3 regions of the Clostridium sp. FP1 genome follow, and region 3 is predicted to be linked to each of the others. Evidence: a T-box and tRNA genes for the amino acid it is inferred to sense, from the RefSeq annotation. Region 3 holds a T-box; the other regions hold tRNA genes.
The links. The T-box of region 3 lies ahead of proS (proline--tRNA ligase). A T-box ahead of a tRNA ligase gene usually reads a tRNA of that ligase, here a tRNA-Pro.
Positions count from the first base shown of each region.

Region 1: it encodes a tRNA-Pro, which carries the amino acid that the T-box ahead of proS (proline--tRNA ligase) is inferred to sense. The anticodon was not compared.
Region 2: it encodes a tRNA-Pro, which carries the amino acid that the T-box ahead of proS (proline--tRNA ligase) is inferred to sense. The anticodon was not compared.

Region 1 is NZ_JAAMNJ020000001.1:253,022-256,312, forward strand. Features, by position in the region: gene G9F70_RS01145 (hypothetical protein) at 1-91, opposite strand, end outside; gene G9F70_RS01150 (mannose-1-phosphate guanylyltransferase) at 289-1,356, shown strand; tRNA gene G9F70_RS01155 (tRNA-Pro) at 1,485-1,560, shown strand; gene G9F70_RS01160 (TIM barrel protein) at 1,596-2,564, opposite strand; gene G9F70_RS01165 (hypothetical protein) at 2,866-3,291, shown strand, end outside.
Region 2 is NZ_JAAMNJ020000001.1:4,932,543-4,935,833, reverse strand. Features, by position in the region: gene G9F70_RS23485 (phosphatase PAP2 family protein) at 1-155, opposite strand, end outside; gene G9F70_RS23480 ([Fe-Fe] hydrogenase large subunit C-terminal domain-containing protein) at 246-1,592, opposite strand; tRNA gene G9F70_RS23475 (tRNA-Pro) at 1,760-1,835, opposite strand; gene G9F70_RS23470 (hypothetical protein) at 1,869-2,036, shown strand; gene G9F70_RS23465 (LysE/ArgO family amino acid transporter) at 2,110-2,730, shown strand; gene G9F70_RS23460 (hypothetical protein) at 2,811-3,131, opposite strand.
Region 3 is NZ_JAAMNJ020000001.1:451,656-454,946, reverse strand. Features, by position in the region: gene G9F70_RS02295 (sigma-54-dependent Fis family transcriptional regulator) at 1-1,096, opposite strand, end outside; T-box leader at 1,379-1,598, shown strand; gene proS (proline--tRNA ligase) at 1,660-3,096, shown strand; gene G9F70_RS02285 (methyl-accepting chemotaxis protein) at 3,213-3,291, opposite strand, start outside.

The DNA.
Region 1 (3,291 bases), 200 kb from region 3:
CGCCTGTAGAACTTACGAGCTCTCTAAACTCCCCAAAATAATTCTCATCAGGCATACCATCAAAAGGGTAAGGCGTATCTTTAGGGGACATAGTCTAATTCTTCCTTTCACAATATATTTTTAAAAAGCGCAAAATGAAACAAAATTGATTTTCACTATATATAGTGGATAAAAACCTATTAAATTATGCAGAAAAAAATTGTATAATATTATTTATTCTAAATTGTTCTCACAACATAGACTAAGGTTTCATAAAATGAAATGAGTAATAAATTGGGGTGGTATTTTTTGCTATATGTACTAATTTTAGCAGGTGGAAAAGGAACAAGACTTTATCCTCTATCTCGTGCCCAAAACCCAAAGCAGTTTTTGAATATTATTAATAATAAGAGCTTTTTAAGAAGCACTGTGGATAGAATAAAATGTTTAGTTAGTAATGAAAATATTTACGTAGTTACCAATGAAGATTATTTTGACAAAATTTGCAATGAGATTCCAGAAATTCGTAAATCAAATATAATTGTTGAGCCTAGTAATAAGGAGACTGCTACATGTATAGGTCTATCTGCTGCCAAACTACTAAAACAGGATAAGGAAGCAACCATGATAGTGCTACCATCTGATCATTATATAGAAAACGAAAAGGAATTTAAAGAAACTGTGCTGCAAGCAGTTGAAATTGCAAACAAAAAAAGAGGTCTAGTCACTATAGGTGTTCAGCCCACAAGGCCAGAGACTGGTTATGGTTATATCGAAATGGGAGATAGGACACCTGGTGATATACCTACGTTCAGAGTAGAACGTTTTTTAGAAAAGCCTAACACGGAAGTAGCAAAGGATTTGCTCTTGAAAGGAAATTTCCTTTGGAATAGCGGTATGTTTGTATGGAGAGCAGATGTGTTTTTGCGAGAGATGGAGAAGTACCTGCCTAAAATGTATAAACGATTAATGACGGTATATCAAGCCTTAGATACTGATGAAGAAAGTGAAGTAATAAAGCAGCAATATAATGAAATAGATGGAATATCAGTAGATTTTGGTATAATGCAGAAAACCAGAAAGGCTTTTGTTATAAAATGTGAGTTTGTGTGGGATGATATAGGTACCTTTGCAGCACTTTCAAGATTTCTAAGCAATTTACGTGGCAACAATGTTTTGGGTAATACATTTATGGAGGAAAGCCAAAATTGCTCAGTATTTGGTAAAGATAGATTGATAATTGGGTTTGGTGTAAAGGATCTTATAATTGTAGATGCAGGAGATGTTATATTGGTAATGGATAAAAATAAGGATCAAGAAATAAAGCACCTAGTTAATGAACTTAAGGAGCATGAAGGAACGGAAAAATATATATAATCTAATAGTAAGGAATAATTCCATCGCATATAATGTGGTGGAGTTTTCCGATTATTATAACTATTACAGAAATATTTGTAAATACTGTTGACATTTATAATTTTCTTTAGTATAATTAAAAATGTTAGCGGGGTGTAGCGCAGCTGGGAGCGCGCGTGGTTTGGGACCATGAGGTCGCAGGTTCAATCCCTGTCACCCCGACCAAAAAAGAGTTGTCATATGACAACTCTTTTTTTATGTTATTTTTGTAATGCTTTATTCTGAATTGTAATATACTCCTCCAACTCTTCCAAAGATCTTGTTATAAATTCATATATAACATATTCTGGATCAATGAAATCAATAATTCTTTTTACATCTGTATCACTAAATGGCTTATGCATATCTATTTTCATTATATGAAAAAGTACATTTTCTTTCATTTTATTAAATGGTAATTTACATTTGCGATTTGCTTGTATTTGCTCTTTTATATATTCACCTGACACGGAACAGTTAAGATGTATACCTTTTATGAATTTCTTTAATTCACCAAGATTGTTTACTGTATCTAAAATGTACTGTATTCCCTCTTTTTCATTAGTAAGGTCAAAATTAGTATTCATTAAATGAGCAGTGTCTAGCATAAATCCTTTATTAGAGTAATTAACCTTTTCCAATAATCTTAATAGTATATCTTTGTTTAGGAATGTTAAACCAGGTAGCCATAGATTTTCAAATAATAGTTTTATATTTGTATTTAAACCTCTAAAAACCTCATTTATTAATTCGGAGGTTGCATCTATAATTTCTTCATCAGTATATGTGAAATCATAGGTATATGCATGTTCAACTTGCACATGAGCTACATGAAAAACTATATACTCAGCACCGATTTTATCAGCCTGTTGTATTTCTTTTCTGTATTGATCTATTATGCATTGTCTAGTTGTTCCACCAAAATAATTTTTTATTTCATCATGGCTACCAAACTGCCTTAATAATTCACTTTCGTTATTGTTCCAAAAATCAAGCCATGTAGGATAGTATTTTAGATGTACACCGCGAACTATACTACTCGGAATAATATTTTCATCCCACATTAAAGAATTTAAAAGCTCTATGCCATCTATAGTATGTTTTTCTAATAAATTTGTTATTTCCAAGCTGTTGTCATGAAACCTTTCCATATCACATTTGTAGGTTGAAAGATTTATAAGTTTTAGCAATTAATACTCCCCCATTTTTGTGCTTATTTCAAATCCTGATTGCATCGCTATTGAGACTTTGAAAATAGTATATCATATATTTCTTAAAATATTAATTTATAAGAAATATATGGTTACTTTTAATTTCACAGATAATATGGTAAATAGGTATACATTTAATAAAATAAAGAATAATCTCCTCATTATAACAATTTACACAAAATACATGAAATACACATAATGTTGACACCGCGCTGACATGATAAGTGTATATGATATAAACTATAGAAACAAAATAAATTATAAATGAGGAGAGATTAATATGAAAAGTATATCTTTAAAAACAAAAATAGTAACAGGATTAATAACAGGAGGCATGCTTTTATCCTCTGTTAGTTTAGCTTTTGCAACAACTACTAAACCAGTAAGTAATAATGGAAAGGCGCCTTTTAAAAATGAGTTTAAACAACAAAAGGGTGGAATAGAAGCTACACTTAAACTAGGTGTTAGTTCAAACATAATTACACAGGCAGAAAGTGATAAAATTTTAGCATATGAAAGTAGTAAAACTAAAACTAAAGATAACAAAGAAGTGAATAAAGGAGAAAAACCTGGTTTTTATAAAGAACTAGTTAGTAACGGAATATTGACACAGGCAAAGGCGGATGCTTTAAAATCAAGTGAGCAAATTCAAAGAGAAGCTAAAATGAAATTAGACTTAGAAACAAATTTGGCAAAGCTTGTAACT
Region 2 (3,291 bases), 4.5 Mb from region 3:
AAGGCGAAAGTGCAAAATATAAACATAAAAGTAAAAGAGCCTAAGTAAGTCATAGCTGGCATTACAATATCTAAGAACTTACACTTCCAAGAATTATTTATAATTCTAAGTATGTTAATATCTCTATGACTTATATATTCAAATAATGCTTTCATAAAAACCTCCAATCTGCACAGTGAATTATTTTTTTTGATTACTTAATATTGTATCATATTTTAGATCCGATTTACATTGTGAAATATTAACTAGAACTCCCTGTGAAATATTTTGGTCTTATCTTTATCTTTGAAATCCCCAGCACTATTAATTCCAATTCTATTTAGGATTTCGTTCATACAATCGCTATCAATGGCTACTTTAATCTTTGAATTTTGTGCAAATTTATCTACTCTAATTTTTCCGAAGCTTGCATCGATTAATGATTTAGGTCCTCCAACGCAACCTCCAACACAGCCCATTCCTTCTACAAAATTTGCATTGATTTCCCCGTTTTGAGCTTTAGTAAGCAATTCCTTACATTCTTTTACACCATTTCCTTGAATAGGATTAAATAAATCGTATTTTTCAGGAAATAATCTTTCTATAACTTCTCCAATAGCTATAGATACTCCTCCAGTCCTAGCATAAAGTCTACCGCCTCTAGACGCATATTCACTAGATACATCTGCCTTAAGTTTTTCAGGCTCAATATTTAATGTATCAAAAATATCCTTAAGTTCGGAGAAGGTAAGCACGTAATCTATGTCGCCTAAAAGGTCGGGGTCTTTAGCTTCACCTTTTTTTGCAATACAGGGTCCAATAAAGACTACTTTGCAGTTAGGGTTTAATTGTTTTAAAACTCTACCAGCAGCAATCATAGGAGAAATGGAGGGGGATACATGTCTCACTAAATTGTGGTATACCTTCTTTACCATTCCTACCCACATAGGACAACAGCAAGAGGTAAGCATTAGATCTTCTTTTACTTTAACATGTTCATCAAACTCAATAGCTTCCTTTAATGTAAGCATATCTGCGAAAAAAGCAACTTCAACCATATCTGTGAATCCGATTTTTTTTAAGGCGGTTCTAAGCTTATCTATATTAGCACTTTCTCCAAATTGGCCAGTAATGGCGGGGGCTACAGCGGCTATTACTGTAGAATTCCCTTTTAACAAATTCAAAAGGGGAATAAATTCTACCTTATCCATTAATGCACCAGTAGGACAGGCATCTACACAAAATCCACAGTCTATGCATTTATCATTATCAATATAGGTAGTATTACATTTATTATCTATTAATATGGCATCAAATGGGCAAGAAGCTTGACAAAGGGTTTTTCCAGACGTATCTGCACACTCCATGTCGCAATGTTTAACTTTATTTACAATCTTGTGATTTGATTCATAATATTGGATAGCTTTTTTTAAATCATTTATGTAATTATTTGAGAAGACTACATTAACTCCACAAAGTGAAGAAATTATAGAACTTAACTCGGTTTTATTAATATTGTCTTTTGATAGTAATTCCTGTAGCTTATTTTCAAAATTATCTTCATGATAGGACTTAATTAGGGTCTTAAAAATTTCATTATACATTTTATTCAAAATAATCACTCCTAAGTTGTTATTAGCTATGTAATAATGTTAGCATAATATTTAGAAAAAACAATAAAATAGTGAAGCATTGTTTAGCTTGTGAAAAAGGAGTGATTTTATACTTAAGCCATGAAAAATTTATAATAAAAAAAGAGTTGTCGTTAGACAACTCTTTTTGGTCGGGGTGACAGGGATTGAACCTGCGACCTCATGGTCCCAAACCACGCGCGCTCCCAGCTGCGCTACACCCCGATGACTTCTTTATTATATAATAGGAAGGGGTAAATGTCAACAGTATTTACAAGCATTTTTCCAAATGCAAGAAATATAGGGTTTATATATTGTATATCTCTTTCTCAAGTTGTTAATATTACAGCATGGAAGGTAGGATTTAACCACAATAAAATCAATAAAATATTTCAGTATATACATGATAATATGTATAAGTTATAATTTAAAATAAAAAAGCAATATTGTAGATGCGGGTATGGTAATTTTGTAGAGGTAATAGTTAGGGGGGGAAAGGATGTATAAATATCTAATGGAAGGATTGCTTGTAGGCTTTGCTTACGTAGCACCTATAGGTACACAAAACATATTTGTAATAAATACGGCTATACGTAAAAGTATACTAAAGACATATCAAGTTGCATTTATTACTATATTCTTTGATATATCGCTTGCAGTATCATGCTTTTTTGGGGTAGGAGCACTTATGGAAAGGTTCAACCTTTTAAAAATGCTTATTCTTTTATTAGGAAGTATAGCTGTAGTTTACATTGGAGCAGGGCTTGTGAGGCAAGTACCAGAAGTTAAATCTGAAGAGGCTGTGGATCTGAATAAATCCATTATAAAAATAATAGGGACATGTTTTGCAGTGACTTGGTTAAACCCTCAAGCAATAATTGACGGCTCATTATTACTGGGGGGAAGTAGAGCGGTGCTACCAGTAGATATGGGAAGCTACTTTATTATAGGGGTATGCTTAGCTTCATTAATTTGGTTTACTTTATTAGCTACAGTTGTTTCACTATTTAAAGCTAAGTTTAATATTAAGGTTATTAGGATAATAAATTTAATATGTGGAGTAGTTATAATTGTATATGGATTTAAATTAGCATATTCCTTTGTTAAATTGATTATCTAAAAGGATTTGTAAAATAAGAGAGCAGTTTCTCATATGATAGTAAAATAACATCATATGAGAAACTGCTCTCTTTAGTATAATTATTTTTTAGCAACCTTTTTTTTATCACCCACACCTCTTGTGGGTACAGTAGACATAACAAAACCTACCAGTATAGAAACTAAGGCAGGAGCAATTACGTTGATATATACAATATACCTTGTTTTGTACAAAACTAGTGCAGTAAGAGCAGTGATTGATGCGCTAGCTACAAAAATGATAATTACAAATTTTGCCAAAGAACTCATAAATTTTTCATATAATCTATGACGAGTTGGTCCGCTTATAACACTTCTAAATAGAAAATAAGAAGAGAATATTATTATTATATCTACTATAGCCGAAACTAGAAAATTTTTCATTATACATACCTCCAAAACAATTTTTCCTAGTTAGTGTTACCAAAGATTAATACTTTTACGCAATATAATTATAAAAAGTGAAACTAAACTATATAAATACAAGTATTTGAATTAGTAGCTTACTTTTACAGTGTAAAATTATGTAATTTTAAAATGTAAA
Region 3 (3,291 bases):
CAAATTCAAATTTTCCTATTTTTCCTTTTCGGATGGCACCAGTAAAAGCACCTTCTACATATCCAAAAACTTCGCTTTCAATTAAGTGCTCAGGAATCGCACTACAATTCACCGCTACAAAATTCCCCACTCTACCACTGGCTTCATGAATCGATCTTGCAAACACCTCTTTTCCTGTGCCACTTTCCCCAGTAATTAATATACTAGCAGAACTTTGTGCTACCTTTTGTGACATTGCAATAGCTTCGATTATTTTTTTGTTTTTTCCTACAATTGAAGAAAAAGTATAGTTTGCTGCAATTTCTTTCTTATATGCAATCTGTAATAATTCAACCTTCCTCTTTTCTTTTTCTAATTGTTTTGATAACGTTACCACTTCCGTAACATCTCGGTCTGTAGATACTACTGCCACTAATTTCCCTATATTATTGAATATGGGTACTGTACTTAGAACAACAAATTTACCTTTAACAGGTTCATTCCCCTCATTATCTCTTCGTTTTCCATCTTTTAAAGTTTTCATAATCAATGCATTTGGAAAAAAAGATCCAATATATTGTCCAAGTATATTTTCAGCCCTTACACCATATAGTTGTTCAGAACTTTTATTCCAGTAGTTTACTATTCCACTATCACTACAAATACATACTGCTTCGTGTAAGTTATCAATAATATTATTTTGAAGATCAAACATTTCATCAATTTTCAAATAAAAAGTGTCTCTTATATTATTGCTAGTGATTACTCCTTTAATTATTTTATTCTCTATTACTGGTAACCTTCCTATTCCATTCTCTATCATTAAATTTCTTGCAACTCTAGCAGAGGCATTCATGTCTATGGTGACTACATTTTTATTAGTATATTTTATAACTTCTTCCTGAAAGGATATGTTCTTATTTTTTTTAATTTTAGCTATATCTTTTCTTGTAAAAACACCAATGAGCATACCTGCTGAATCTACTACTAAAACTTCATCTTTGTTTGCATCAATCATTTTATTTAAAGCCTCTTTGATGCTTTCACCGGCCTTTACTTTTATGAATTTTTTATTCATAATTTCCTTTACAGTGTAAAACATTTCTGCAATTACCAATTTATCACCTTCTTTATTATTTCCCTATTTATTTCATTATACTAACTTTATTTAAAATAACAAAGCAAACCATTGAATTATATAAAAAATATTAGGATTCTATACTCTAAGTACTTTGCTCCATTCTTTAATAGACATGCATCTCTTCAAGCATATTTCATTAAATTGTATGCAAAATGTTAAAACTCCTAATTTGAGGTAAAAATAGTCTTGACATATTATTATTTTTATTCTATGATTAATTCTAAAGTATAAAATAAACTATCATTAAAAGTGAATATACCCAATACAAAGAAAAGGATTAGTAAAAATGAAATCTTTTCACAGCGAGAAAATCATTGGTGTAAGATTTTTAAAAGATCATTTTGAACCCACCTTGGAGTTCTGTACGAAATGTTTTTTTTGCAGTAAGCTACAGCGGCTTTCTACCGTTATCTAGAATCTGAGTGGATATTTTTTATATCAACTAGGGTGGTACCACCGATAATTCTCGGTCCCTTTTGGGGATGGAGCTTTTTTTGTATTCATTTTTAAATATTTTGTTAAATGAGAGGAGATTAATTATGGAAAAAGAAAAAAAATTTGTAGAATCTATTGCCTCTATGGAAGATGATTTTGCACAATGGTATACAGATATTGTTAAAAAAGCAGAGCTTGCTGATTACGCAAGCGTTAGAGGTTGTATGGTAATTAGACCTTATGGATATGCGATTTGGGAAAATATTCAGAAAATTTTAGATCAAATGTTTAAAGATACCGATCATGAAAATGTATATATGCCAATGTTCATTCCTGAAAGTCTTCTGAAAAAAGAGGCAGATCACGTTAAAGGCTTCGCACCAGAGGTTGCTTGGGTAACACATGGTGGTAACGAATTATTAGCAGAGAGACTTTGCGTAAGGCCTACTTCCGAAACATTATTTTGCGATCACTATGCAAAGATAATTCAATCTTACAATGATCTTCCTAAATTATATAATCAATGGTGTTCTGTAGTAAGATGGGAAAAAACCACAAGACCTTTTCTTAGAAGCTCAGAATTTTTATGGCAAGAAGGTCATACAGCTCATGCAACTGCTGAAGAATCAAAAGCAGAAACTCTTAAAATGTTAAATATATACGCAACTTTTTGTGAAGAAACCCTTGCAATTCCAGTTATAAAGGGCCAAAAAACAGAAAAAGAAAAATTTGCAGGAGCAAAAGACACTTACACAATTGAAAGTTTGATGCATGATGGAAAAGCGCTGCAATGTGGTACTTCTCATAACTTTGGAGATGGTTTTGCCAGAGCATTTAACATTCAATATACAGATAAAACGGGTAAACTTGCTTACGTTCACCAAACTTCTTGGGGAATGTCTACAAGACTTATCGGTGCTATAATCATGGTTCATGGTGATGAAAGTGGTTTGGTTCTGCCACCAGCAGTAGCTCCAATTCAACTTATAATAGTTCCAGTTGCACTCCATAAAGAAGGCGTAATTGAAAAAGCTACAGAACTTAAAAATATGTTATCAAAAGTAGCTAGAGTAAAAATGGATACCAGCGACAAAATGGCTGGATGGAAATTTAGCCAATACGAAATGAAAGGTGTCCCACTACGACTAGAAGTTGGGCCAAAAGATATAGAAAAAAATCAAGTAGTATTAGTTAGACGTGATACAAGAGAAAAAATCATTGTTCCAATTCCTGAACTAGAAGCATTAGTACCAGAGATTCTGAAGGATATTCAAAATTCACTACTTGAAAAAGCTAGAAATATACAAAATAAAAGAACTTTTAGTACAACTACAGTAGAAGAGCTAAAAAATCTTCTAGATAAAACTTTAGGATTTGTTGATGCTCCATGGTGTGGAGATTTGGCTTGCGAAGAAAATGTAAAAGAAGTAGCTGGCGCATCTTCTAGATGCATGCCACTGGATCAACCAGAGAAAAAAGGTGTTTGCTTATGTTGTGGAAAACCAGCTAAAGCTATCGTAACTTGGGGCAGAGCTTACTAAAATTAGACGTCAGCTCTAAGCTTAAATTTTAAATATAAATAAAAATCGTATCACTTTATAAAAAAGTGATACGATTTTTATTTTCATTTATTTAATAAACACTGTACAATTTTCAACTAATTCACTATACAAATATCGGCCATGACAACCCCATTTATTTTACCATTACTATCTTTGAAAGGCACAGAAATAGCA